DNA from 3 places in the Enterobacter sp. UPMP2061 genome. Region 1 is predicted to be linked to each of the others. Evidence: predicted binding sites of a transcription regulator. Region 1 holds the regulator's gene; each other region holds the start of a gene.
What was found. Region 1 encodes PhoB, which activates phosphate uptake and scavenging genes when phosphate is short. Its sites were predicted from a motif close to CTGTCATAAAACTGNCNNAT; they were not measured.
Positions count from the first base shown of each region.

Region 1 (3,283 bases):
CGCCAGCGGCTGGGTGACCGGCACCTCAAGCGTCTCAACGGCGCTGAGTTTGCCTCCGGTGAAGCTCACCAGATGCACGGATTTGGCTTTGCCCGTTTCGTCAAAACTGAGCGAAATGGGCGAGCCGCAGTAGCGGATATGCTCGCAGCCGCCGATGATCTGCGCCCGGTGAATATGCCCGAGGGCAATGTAGTCGGCGGGGGGGAAGTTTTGCGCCGGAAACGCGTCCAGCGTACCGATATAGATCTCGCGCACCGCATCACTCTTACTGGCTCCGACGGTGGTGAGGTGTCCGGTGGCAATGATCGGAATGGCCTGATCGCCGCGCAGGGCGCAGGCTTCCGTATGTTGCTGGTGATAATAGCGGGTGATGGCCTGCAACAGATGCTGCTGTTTTTCGCTGCCGGACAGACCTGCCTGGCTTTGCACGATATCGCGCGGGCGTAAAAACGGAATTGGGCACAGCACTGCGCCCGGCGTGCCGTCGCGTTTTTTCAGGATCTGCGGCGCGTGTCCGGCGCTGGCCACCACGGTGGTATTGAGGAACGCCAGAATATCGCGGGATTCATTCAGCGTCGCCACCGAGTCATGGTTTCCGGCGACAATCACCAGGTGACAACCGGTTTGCTGGAGGTTGACCACAAAACGGTTGTACAGCTCACGCGCATAGCTCGGCGGCGATCCGGTATCAAAAATGTCGCCCGCCACAATAATCGCGTCCACCTCGTGAGCCTGAGCCGTCTCCAGCAGCCAGTTCAGGAACGCTTCATGTTCCGCGGCGCGGCTTTTGCTGTAAAAATTTTGACCCAGGTGCCAGTCTGAGGTGTGAAGTATGCGCATAAAAGATCCGTGGCAATAATAAGAAAGCAGGATTATAAACGTTCGGGGAACGGAAAATAACCGCTGTAATAAAACAACAGTTTGCTATTTATAGTGGTAATGTTTTTCATAAATCTGTCATAAATCTGACGCATAATGACGCCGCATTACAGACTTGTAACTTAAATACGATAAGACAGGGCAAAGTATGGCGAGACGTATTCTGGTCGTAGAAGATGAAGCTCCGATCCGTGAAATGGTGTGCTTCGTGCTTGAACAAAATGGCTTCCAGCCGGTTGAAGCGGAAGATTATGACAGCGCGGTGAACCAGCTGAATGAACCCTGGCCCGATCTGATCCTGCTGGACTGGATGCTGCCTGGCGGTTCCGGATTGCAGTTTATCAAGCATATCAAACGCGAGGCGATGACCCGCGATATCCCGGTGGTAATGCTGACGGCGCGCGGCGAGGAAGAGGATCGCGTGCGCGGTCTGGAAACCGGCGCGGACGATTACATCACTAAACCGTTCTCCCCGAAAGAGCTGGTGGCGCGTATTAAAGCCGTGATGCGCCGTATTTCACCGATGGCGGTGGAAGAGGTGATTGAGATGCAGGGGCTGAGCCTGGATCCTACCTCACACCGGGTCATGACCGGTGAAAATCCCCTCGATATGGGACCGACCGAATTTAAGCTCCTGCACTTCTTTATGACCCACCCGGAGCGCGTTTACAGCCGCGAACAGTTGCTGAATAACGTCTGGGGAACTAACGTCTATGTCGAAGACCGAACGGTTGACGTCCATATTCGCCGCCTGCGTAAAGCACTGGAACTGAGCGGCCACGATCGCATGGTACAGACGGTCCGCGGCACGGGTTATCGTTTCTCGACCCGTTTCTGAACAATGACAGGAGTGTGACGCGTGCTGGAACGTCTGTCATGGAAAAGGCTCGTCTTTGAACTGATCTTATGCTGTATTCCGGCCCTCATTCTGGGGGCTATCTTTGGCTATCTGCCGTGGTTTTTACTGGTGGCCGTGACGGGATTGCTCGTCTGGCATTTCTGGAATTTACTGCGTCTCTCCTGGTGGCTGTGGGTCGACAGAAGTATGACACCCCCGCCGGGAAGCGGGAGCTGGGAACCGCTACTCTACGGTCTGCACCAGATGCAGATGCGTAACAAAAAGCGCCGTCGTGAGCTGGGAAGCCTGATCAAACGCTTTCGTAGCGGTGCGGAGTCGCTGCCGGACGCGGTGATCCTGACGACAGAAGAAGGGACAATCTTCTGGTGTAATGGCCTCGCGCAACAGCTGCTGGGCCTGCGCTGGCCGGATGATAATGGTCAGAACATCCTGAACCTTCTGCGTTATCCCGAGTTCACGCTGTATCTGAAAAAGCGGGATTTTTCGCGCCCGCATAATCTGAAGCTCAATAACGGTCGCCATCTGGAAATCCGCGTGATGCCCTACAGCGATCGGCAGTGGCTGATGGTGGCGCGGGACGTCACCCAGATGCACCAGCTTGAGGGCGCGAGACGTAACTTCTTTGCCAACGTCAGCCACGAGCTGCGTACGCCGTTGACGGTGCTTCAGGGCTACCTGGAGATGATGCAGGAGCAAACGCTTGAGGGGCCGCCGCGTGAGAAAGCGCTGCATACCATGCGGGAGCAGACGTTCCGCATGGAAGGGCTGGTCAAACAGCTGCTGACGCTTTCAAAGATTGAGGCTGCCCCGTCGCTGGCGCTAAACGACATCATTGATGTACCGATGATGTTGCGGGTGGTGGAGCGCGAAGCCCAAACGCTGAGTCATAATCAGCACACCCTGAGTTTTGACGTTGATAACACGCTGAAAGTGCTCGGCAGTGAAGATGAGCTGCGAAGCGCTATCTCAAACCTGGTCTATAACGCCGTGAATCATACCCCGAAAGGGACGCATATCGCGGTGCGCTGGCAGCATACCCCGGCGGGCGCTGAGTTTAGCGTCGAGGACAACGGGCCGGGGATTGGGCCCGAGCACCTCCCGCGTCTCACCGAACGATTCTACCGGGTGGATAAGGCGCGCTCGCGGCAGACCGGCGGGAGCGGACTGGGACTGGCAATTGTGAAGCATGCCGTCAGCCACCACGAAAGCCGGCTCAATATCGAAAGCACCCTGGGTAAGGGCACGCGCTTTAGCTTCGTGATTCCGGAACGATTAATTGCCAAAAAAAGCGCCTGACGGCAGATGTGTCAGGCTACCTTTCCACGGGCCAGCGATTGCTGGCCCGTTTGCTTTGCAGTCAAGCGAAACGCGGATGAATATTATACGGCTGGTGCTTTTTTGTTCGCATGATTAGCCATGAGTTTTTCTTATACATGGCATATTATGTTGGTCTGCATTTTCATGCTGGCATATTGTTCTGGTTTTACGATCCCTTCTTGCCTTTAAACGTTATAAGCGTTTAAATTGCCCCCCATATACTGTCAG
Region 1 covers NZ_JBSKJP010000001.1:89,190-92,472, forward strand. The annotation lists gene sbcD (exonuclease subunit SbcD) at 1-840, opposite strand, end outside; gene phoB (phosphate response regulator transcription factor PhoB) at 1,028-1,717, shown strand; gene phoR (phosphate regulon sensor histidine kinase PhoR) at 1,739-3,034, shown strand.

Region 2 (3,283 bases), 410 kb from region 1:
ACTCCAGGTTCTGCGCGTGCTGCATCATCTGCCCTTCCAGCTCGTGGATCTTCTGCTGCAACGCTTTCGGCGTCAGCGCGACGGTATCCTCTTCCACCACTGAACGGGCCTTGCTGCGGCCTTTCGCTTTGGTCTTCGCAATGTTCTGACCCAGCGCCAGGATATCCACCACCTTCTTGTTCAGCCCCTGCGGCGTGATGCCGTGCTCTTCGTTGTAGCGCTGCTGCTTCTCGCGACGACGTTCCGTTTCGCCAATCGCTTTGGCCATCGACGGGGTGATTTTATCCCCGTACAGGATCGCCTTCCCGTTGACGTTACGCGCGGCGCGGCCTATGGTCTGGATCAGCGAGCGCTCGGAACGCAGGAAGCCCTCTTTGTCCGCGTCCAGAATCGCCACCAGCGACACCTCAGGCATATCCAGCCCTTCTCGCAGAAGGTTAATACCGACCAGCACGTCGAACTCGCCCAGACGCAGATCGCGGATGATCTCCATACGCTCCACGGTATCGATATCCGAGTGCAGATACCGCACCTTCTCACCGTGTTCTTCCAGATACTCCGTCAAATCTTCCGCCATACGTTTGGTGAGCGTGGTAACCAGCACGCGCTCGTTGATGGCGGAACGGGCACGTATTTCCGAGAGCAGATCGTCCACCTGCGTCGCCACCGGACGCACCTCGATAATCGGATCCAGCAGCCCGGTCGGACGCACCACCTGGTCCACCACGTCATCACCGGATTTTTCCAGCTCGTAGTTGCCCGGCGTGGCCGATACGTAGATGGTCTGCGGAGCAAGCGCCTCAAATTCTTCAAACTTCATCGGACGGTTGTCCAGCGCTGACGGCAGTCGGAACCCGTACTCCACCAGCGTCTCTTTACGCGCGCGGTCACCGCGGTACATCCCGCCGATCTGGGGGATCGTAACGTGGGATTCGTCGATCACCAGCAGGCCGTCCGCCGGAAGGTAGTCAAACAGCGTCGGCGGCGCTTCGCCCGGCCCGCGCCCGGAGAGGTAGCGCGAGTAGTTTTCGATGCCGGAGCAGTAGCCCAGCTCGTTCATCATCTCCAGATCGAACTGGGTACGCTGGCTCAGGCGCTGCTCTTCCAGCAGCTTATTGTTCGCCAGCAGCACCTTGCGGCGGTCCGCCAGCTCGGTTTTGATCTCTTCCATCGCCTGCACAATACGCTCGCGCGGCGTTACATAGTGCGTTTTCGGGTAGATGGTGAAGCGCTGGATCACCGACTCGACGTGACCGGTCAACGGATCGAACAGCGACAGGCGTTCAACCTCTTCGTCGAACAGCTCCACGCGCAGCGCCATATCGTCCGACTCCGCCGGGAAGATATCAATCACCTCGCCGCGCACGCGGAAGGTCCCGCGCTGGAACGCCTGATCGTTACGGGTGTACTGCAACTCCGCCAGACGGCGCAAAATCGCACGCTGATCGATGATCATCCCCTGCGTCAGGTGCAGCATCATCTTGAGATAGAGATCCGGATCGCCCAGGCCGTAGATCGCCGACACCGAGGCCACCACCACCACATCACGACGCTCCAGCAGCGCCTTGGTCGCCGACAAACGCATCTGCTCGATATGTTCGTTCACCGAGGCATCTTTCTCGATAAACGTGTCGGAGCTGGGAACGTAGGCTTCCGGCTGGTAGTAGTCGTAGTAGGAGACGAAATACTCCACCGCGTTTTCCGGGAAGAACTCTTTCATCTCACCATACAGCTGCGCCGCCAGCGTTTTGTTCGGCGCGAGAACCATCGTCGGACGCTGGAGATCGGCAATGACGTTGGCAATGGTGAAGGTTTTGCCCGAACCGGTAACCCCCAGCAGGGTCTGGTGCGCCAGCCCGTCCTCCAGCCCCTCTTCCAGGCGACGAATAGCCTCGGGCTGATCCCCGGAAGGACGGAAAGCAGAATTCAGTTTAAACGGTTTACTCATGGGCGACGACCTGATGACAGAATAAGCGGCAGGTGAGTAATTTTACTCGTTGTGGCCAGGATTGCCAGTAAAAAACACTGGATGAAAAACCAGTAGCGTGTCAGGATATTTAGCGTAGCGCAGAGAGGATTAGTGCGTTCGCGAGCCAAATTTCGACTGTGACAAAATAAAACACCAGCCTCAGGGGGTTATCCCCAGAACTATTACTTTTTTAACATTTGTCAAGGGCGGTTATGAAAGTTTTATGGCAACAGGTCTCGCTGGCGTTGAGGGAATTGCTTTTATCTAATTCGTTAAAAAATAAAGACTAATTTATTAAGCCGCGTTTCGCATCAATTTGGTTGTAACCCGCGTATTCTCTCGCTTATCGCGGGTTTTCTAACTCTAATGCACAAGGTTATCCACAGGAATAGTGGATAACTGCCTCCAGCCCGTACAGCATGCACTCCAGCAAATTCCCGGTTTTTCCCACGAAGCGGCAGTAAAAAATTTTTATCACTCTTTTTTGCCTGGAAAACGTTCATTTTTTCATAAGCGACTGGCGAGATCTTAATCACAATTCTGTCATTTCTCCTGCACCACAATTTGACATACGCAGCACCGGGAGTGTGCAATTCGTATAAACGTTCAGCTTTTGATAGTGAGTTATTCCTAAAAATGGCCTTTATTTAATCATTATGAAGTTCCTGGCAGGCGTTTTGCAGACATCACTCTGTGCATCACCCCACACATTTTTAAGGAGAGAAAGATGTTGAGTCTGCGTGCTGTAAATCAGTTTTACGGAAGCCAACATACGCTATGGAACGTGAATATCGATTTCCCGCAAGGCATCTGTACGGGCATTGTTGGCCTGCCTGGCATGGGCAAATCCACGCTTATGAACTGCATTACCGGAAAGGTGCCCGTCGAGAGCGGCACCATCATCTGGCATGAGGCTGGCGCGCCGCCGCATAACTTGCTCAACCCTGCGTCCGCATTCCCGGCGCCGCCGACGATAGGCTACGTCCCGCAGGATCGGCGAATATTTTCCCAGCTCACCGTCGATGAAAATCTGCATATCGCTATGCGGGCGACGGGGAAACCCGACCCGGCATCAAAAAGTGACGTGTATGCCCTGTTTCCGGAGCTCTATCCGCTGCGACAGAGCCGTGCCTCTGCGCTGTCCCCTGACGACCAGTATCAGCTGGCCCTCGCCAGTGCGCTGGTTAATCGTCCGCGCGTGCTGATTCTGGATGAGCCCATGCATGGCGCAGGGCACGGTTTCGCGCGCAGGCTGGGGCAGCTGCTGGTGCGGCTGAATCGGGAGCTGGGAATGACGGTGCTGTTAGCGGAGCA
Region 2 covers NZ_JBSKJP010000001.1:501,043-504,325, reverse strand. The annotation lists gene uvrB (excinuclease ABC subunit UvrB) at 1-1,948, opposite strand, end outside; gene ACWKXX_RS02425 (ABC transporter ATP-binding protein) at 2,697-3,283, shown strand, end outside.
Region 2: the regulator PhoB is predicted to act here: its motif matches at 2,180-2,199, upstream of uvrB (excinuclease ABC subunit UvrB).

Region 3 (3,283 bases), on a different contig from region 1:
TTAATAAGTGTTATTCTGCACCAAAATAATGAAATTTTTATGACTCTGCCTCAAAACAAGGCAAGCAAAACGTTTCGATAAAAATAAAACACTTCAGGAAAGATAAAGCACACTATTTATTCAACGAAACTGAATTTGTTAAATAAGGATAAATATTCGCCAGTTTTCAGTGTGCTAAAACATGAGTTAACTGCTGCTTAATTAAATGCCGGGAAGTTGCGGGATGCATTTGATAAGGGAGGGGATTTACGCCGTACGTCAGGCCACCTCCCCGCTCCGGGCAGACTATCGTTCAGCTACCAGGCGAATGAAGTCTTCCTCGTCTTGTTGTTGAGCAACAGCGTCCTTCGGTACCGCTTTCTCCTCCGGCTCGTTGGCTTCGCACAAACGACGCAGCAGCGCAGTCTGCCGTTTCTGCTGATCGAGCAATGCTTCCAGCAGCTCAATCTGCTCGTTTGTGCGGGAGCTGGCGCGGTTAACGAAAAACCACAGCACCAGCCCAACGACCAGCACCACCAAAGACATTACCAGGGATGCAATGCTCAGCAGCCCCGAATTCAGTAACTCACCCATTTCACCACCTCAGTAAAAACCGCCATTTTACCACTGCCGCCGCGTAAGGACATCACTCAGCGTAAAAATGGTCTCTACCAGGGGATAAACTTATTGATTGAACAAATGCCGCTAAAGAACTGTACATCCTGATCGCACATCACATTGATAGTCTGCGTCCACAGCACCACGCATGCTATCAACACTATAATCAGAATTACCCAGCGTATTTTTTTCACTCCACACTCCGTCTTATGACCTGATACAGCCAGGTTATCACGGTTATCTTAAACAGGGGCTAACTGTACCTTCAACAGACGCTTTTCGGAATCGTGCACTTGTTTCACTGCGTAAAGCCGTTACGCTTACTCTATGACAACAAAGAAAAAAGAGGCAACGATGCGTTTACTTATTCGTACAGTAATTGTACTGGCCATTGTCTGGATCGGCCTGTTATTAAGTGGGTACGGCGTATTAATGGGGAGCAAAGAAAATGCCGCGGGTCTGGGTATCCAGTGTAAATATCTTACCGCCCAGGGGATAAGCACGGCTCAGTACATCCATTCCGACAGCGGGATCATCGGGTTAACCAACTGTCCTGTGCTGCGTAAATCATCTGTTGTGGTTGATAACGGTTAATCCGCGTTGAATTTCGCTTACAGAAACGCCGCAAAAGTGCGGCGTTTCTATTGGTGGCGTCGATCAGAACGGATAATCGTTATAGCCCATCTGCTCTGAAATTTTGCGCGCTGCGGTATGCAGAATCGCCACATATTCATGAAGACGCTCTTCAGAGAAACGCAGCGTTGGGAACGAAATGCTCAGGCCCGCAATGACAACGCCGAAGCGGTCAAACACCGGCACACCGATGCAACGCAGCCCCTCTTCCTGCTCTTCGTTATCTTCCCCGTAACCCTGCTCACGCACTTTATCCAGCACGCTCAGCAGTTCTTCCGTACTGGTAATCGTGCGGTCGGTGCTGCGTTTGTACTCCACCCCGTCAAGGATTTGCTTCACCTCTTCGCGATCGCGCCAGGCCAGCAGTACTTTACCAATTGCGGTGCTGTACAGCGGGTTACGACGACCGATGCGTGAATACATGCGCAGGTTGTACATGGAGTCAATTTTATGGATGTAAACAATACTGTCTTCATCCAGCGCACCGAGGTGAATTGTCTCTTTCGTCAGTCGTGAAAGTTCACGCATCTGAATGTCAGCGCTGCGGATCAGATCCACGTTCTGCAAGGCGCGGGCGCCCAGTTCAAACAGTTTCAGGGTCAGAGAATATTTTTCTGATTCTCCTTCCTGCGCGACATAACCCAATGATTTCATCGTCTGCAAAAAGCGATAAACGGTGCTTTTCGACATCATCACACGCTGCGACAACTCTGTAATACCAATTTCACGCTCTTCTCCGAGCGCCTGCAAGATGCCAAACACCTTCAGCACGGAAGAAACAGAATCTGGCTGCTTATCCAAATCTGCGATTGCCATTTATCACCTCATGGAGAGTGTTTTATAAAAATCAGAACCGGTTTTTATTATAAATTCGTGTGATGCGTGCTGCAATCTATCTGGGTTTACTTCGTTACAAATCTGCGACATAAAACCGAAATAACGATGCTAAAATTGTTACTCTGAAAATAATTTCACGCTGAGTCATTCTTTCCCCATGCAAAAAAACGTTTCTGATGGCCTGCCCTTACCGCAGCGGTACGGGGCAATTGCCACTATTGTCATCGGTATTTCGATGGCTGTCCTTGACGGTGCGATTGCCAACGTGGCTCTTCCGACCATTGCCAAAGACCTTAATGCTTCGCCGGCAAGCTCCATCTGGATTGTGAACGCGTACCAGATAGCGATTGTGATTTCCCTTCTGTCACTCTCTTTCCTGGGCGATATGTTTGGTTATCGCCGGGTTTACCAGTGCGGGCTGGTGGTCTTTACCCTCACCTCGCTCTTCTGTGCCCTTTCAGATTCACTGCACACCCTTACGCTGGCGCGTATCGCGCAGGGCTTTGGCGGCGCGGCGCTAATGAGCGTGAACACGGCCCTGATACGGCTTATTTATCCTCAACGCCACCTGGGGCGCGGCATGGGCATTAACTCCTTTATTGTGGCCGTGTCGTCCGCCGCCGGCCCAACGATTGCCGCCGCCATCCTGTCCGTTGCCTCGTGGCAGTGGCTGTTTGCCATTAACGTGCCGCTGGGCATTGTGGCGATCTTCTTCGCCCTGCGCTATCTTCCGGAAAATGGTCCGAAAAACACCATGCCACGTTTCGATCTGCCCAGCGCTGTGATGAACGCGCTGACCTTTGGCCTGCTGATTACCGCGCTGAGCGGATTTGCGCAGGGACAGTCTCTGTCGCTCATTACCACAGAAATCGTTGCCATGCTTATCATCGGCTTTTTCTTTGTACGACGTCAGCTGGCGCTGCCCGTGCCGTTACTGCCGGTGGATTTGCTGCGTATTCCGCTGTTTTCGCTATCCATTTGTACCTCCATTTGCTCGTTCTGCGCCCAGATGCTGGCGCTGGTTGCGCTGCCGTTCTTTTTGCAGAGCGTGATTGGCCGTTCGGAAGTGGAGACAGGCTTGCTGCTCACGCCCTGGCCTCTGGCAACCATGGTGATGGCCCCGCTGGCCGGTTACCTTATTGAGCGCGTCCATGCCGGGCTTCTGGGGGCGATTGGACTGGTTGTCATGGCGGTGGGGCTGTTTGCGCTGGCGCTC
Region 3 covers NZ_JBSKJP010000009.1:65,369-68,651, reverse strand. The annotation lists gene ACWKXX_RS16655 (YebO family protein) at 286-573, opposite strand; gene mgrB (PhoP/PhoQ regulator MgrB) at 648-791, opposite strand; gene ACWKXX_RS16645 (YobH family protein) at 952-1,191, shown strand; gene kdgR (DNA-binding transcriptional regulator KdgR) at 1,255-2,046, opposite strand; gene ACWKXX_RS16635 (MFS transporter) at 2,225-3,283, shown strand, end outside.
Region 3: the regulator PhoB is predicted to act here: its motif matches at 2,138-2,157, upstream of kdgR (DNA-binding transcriptional regulator KdgR).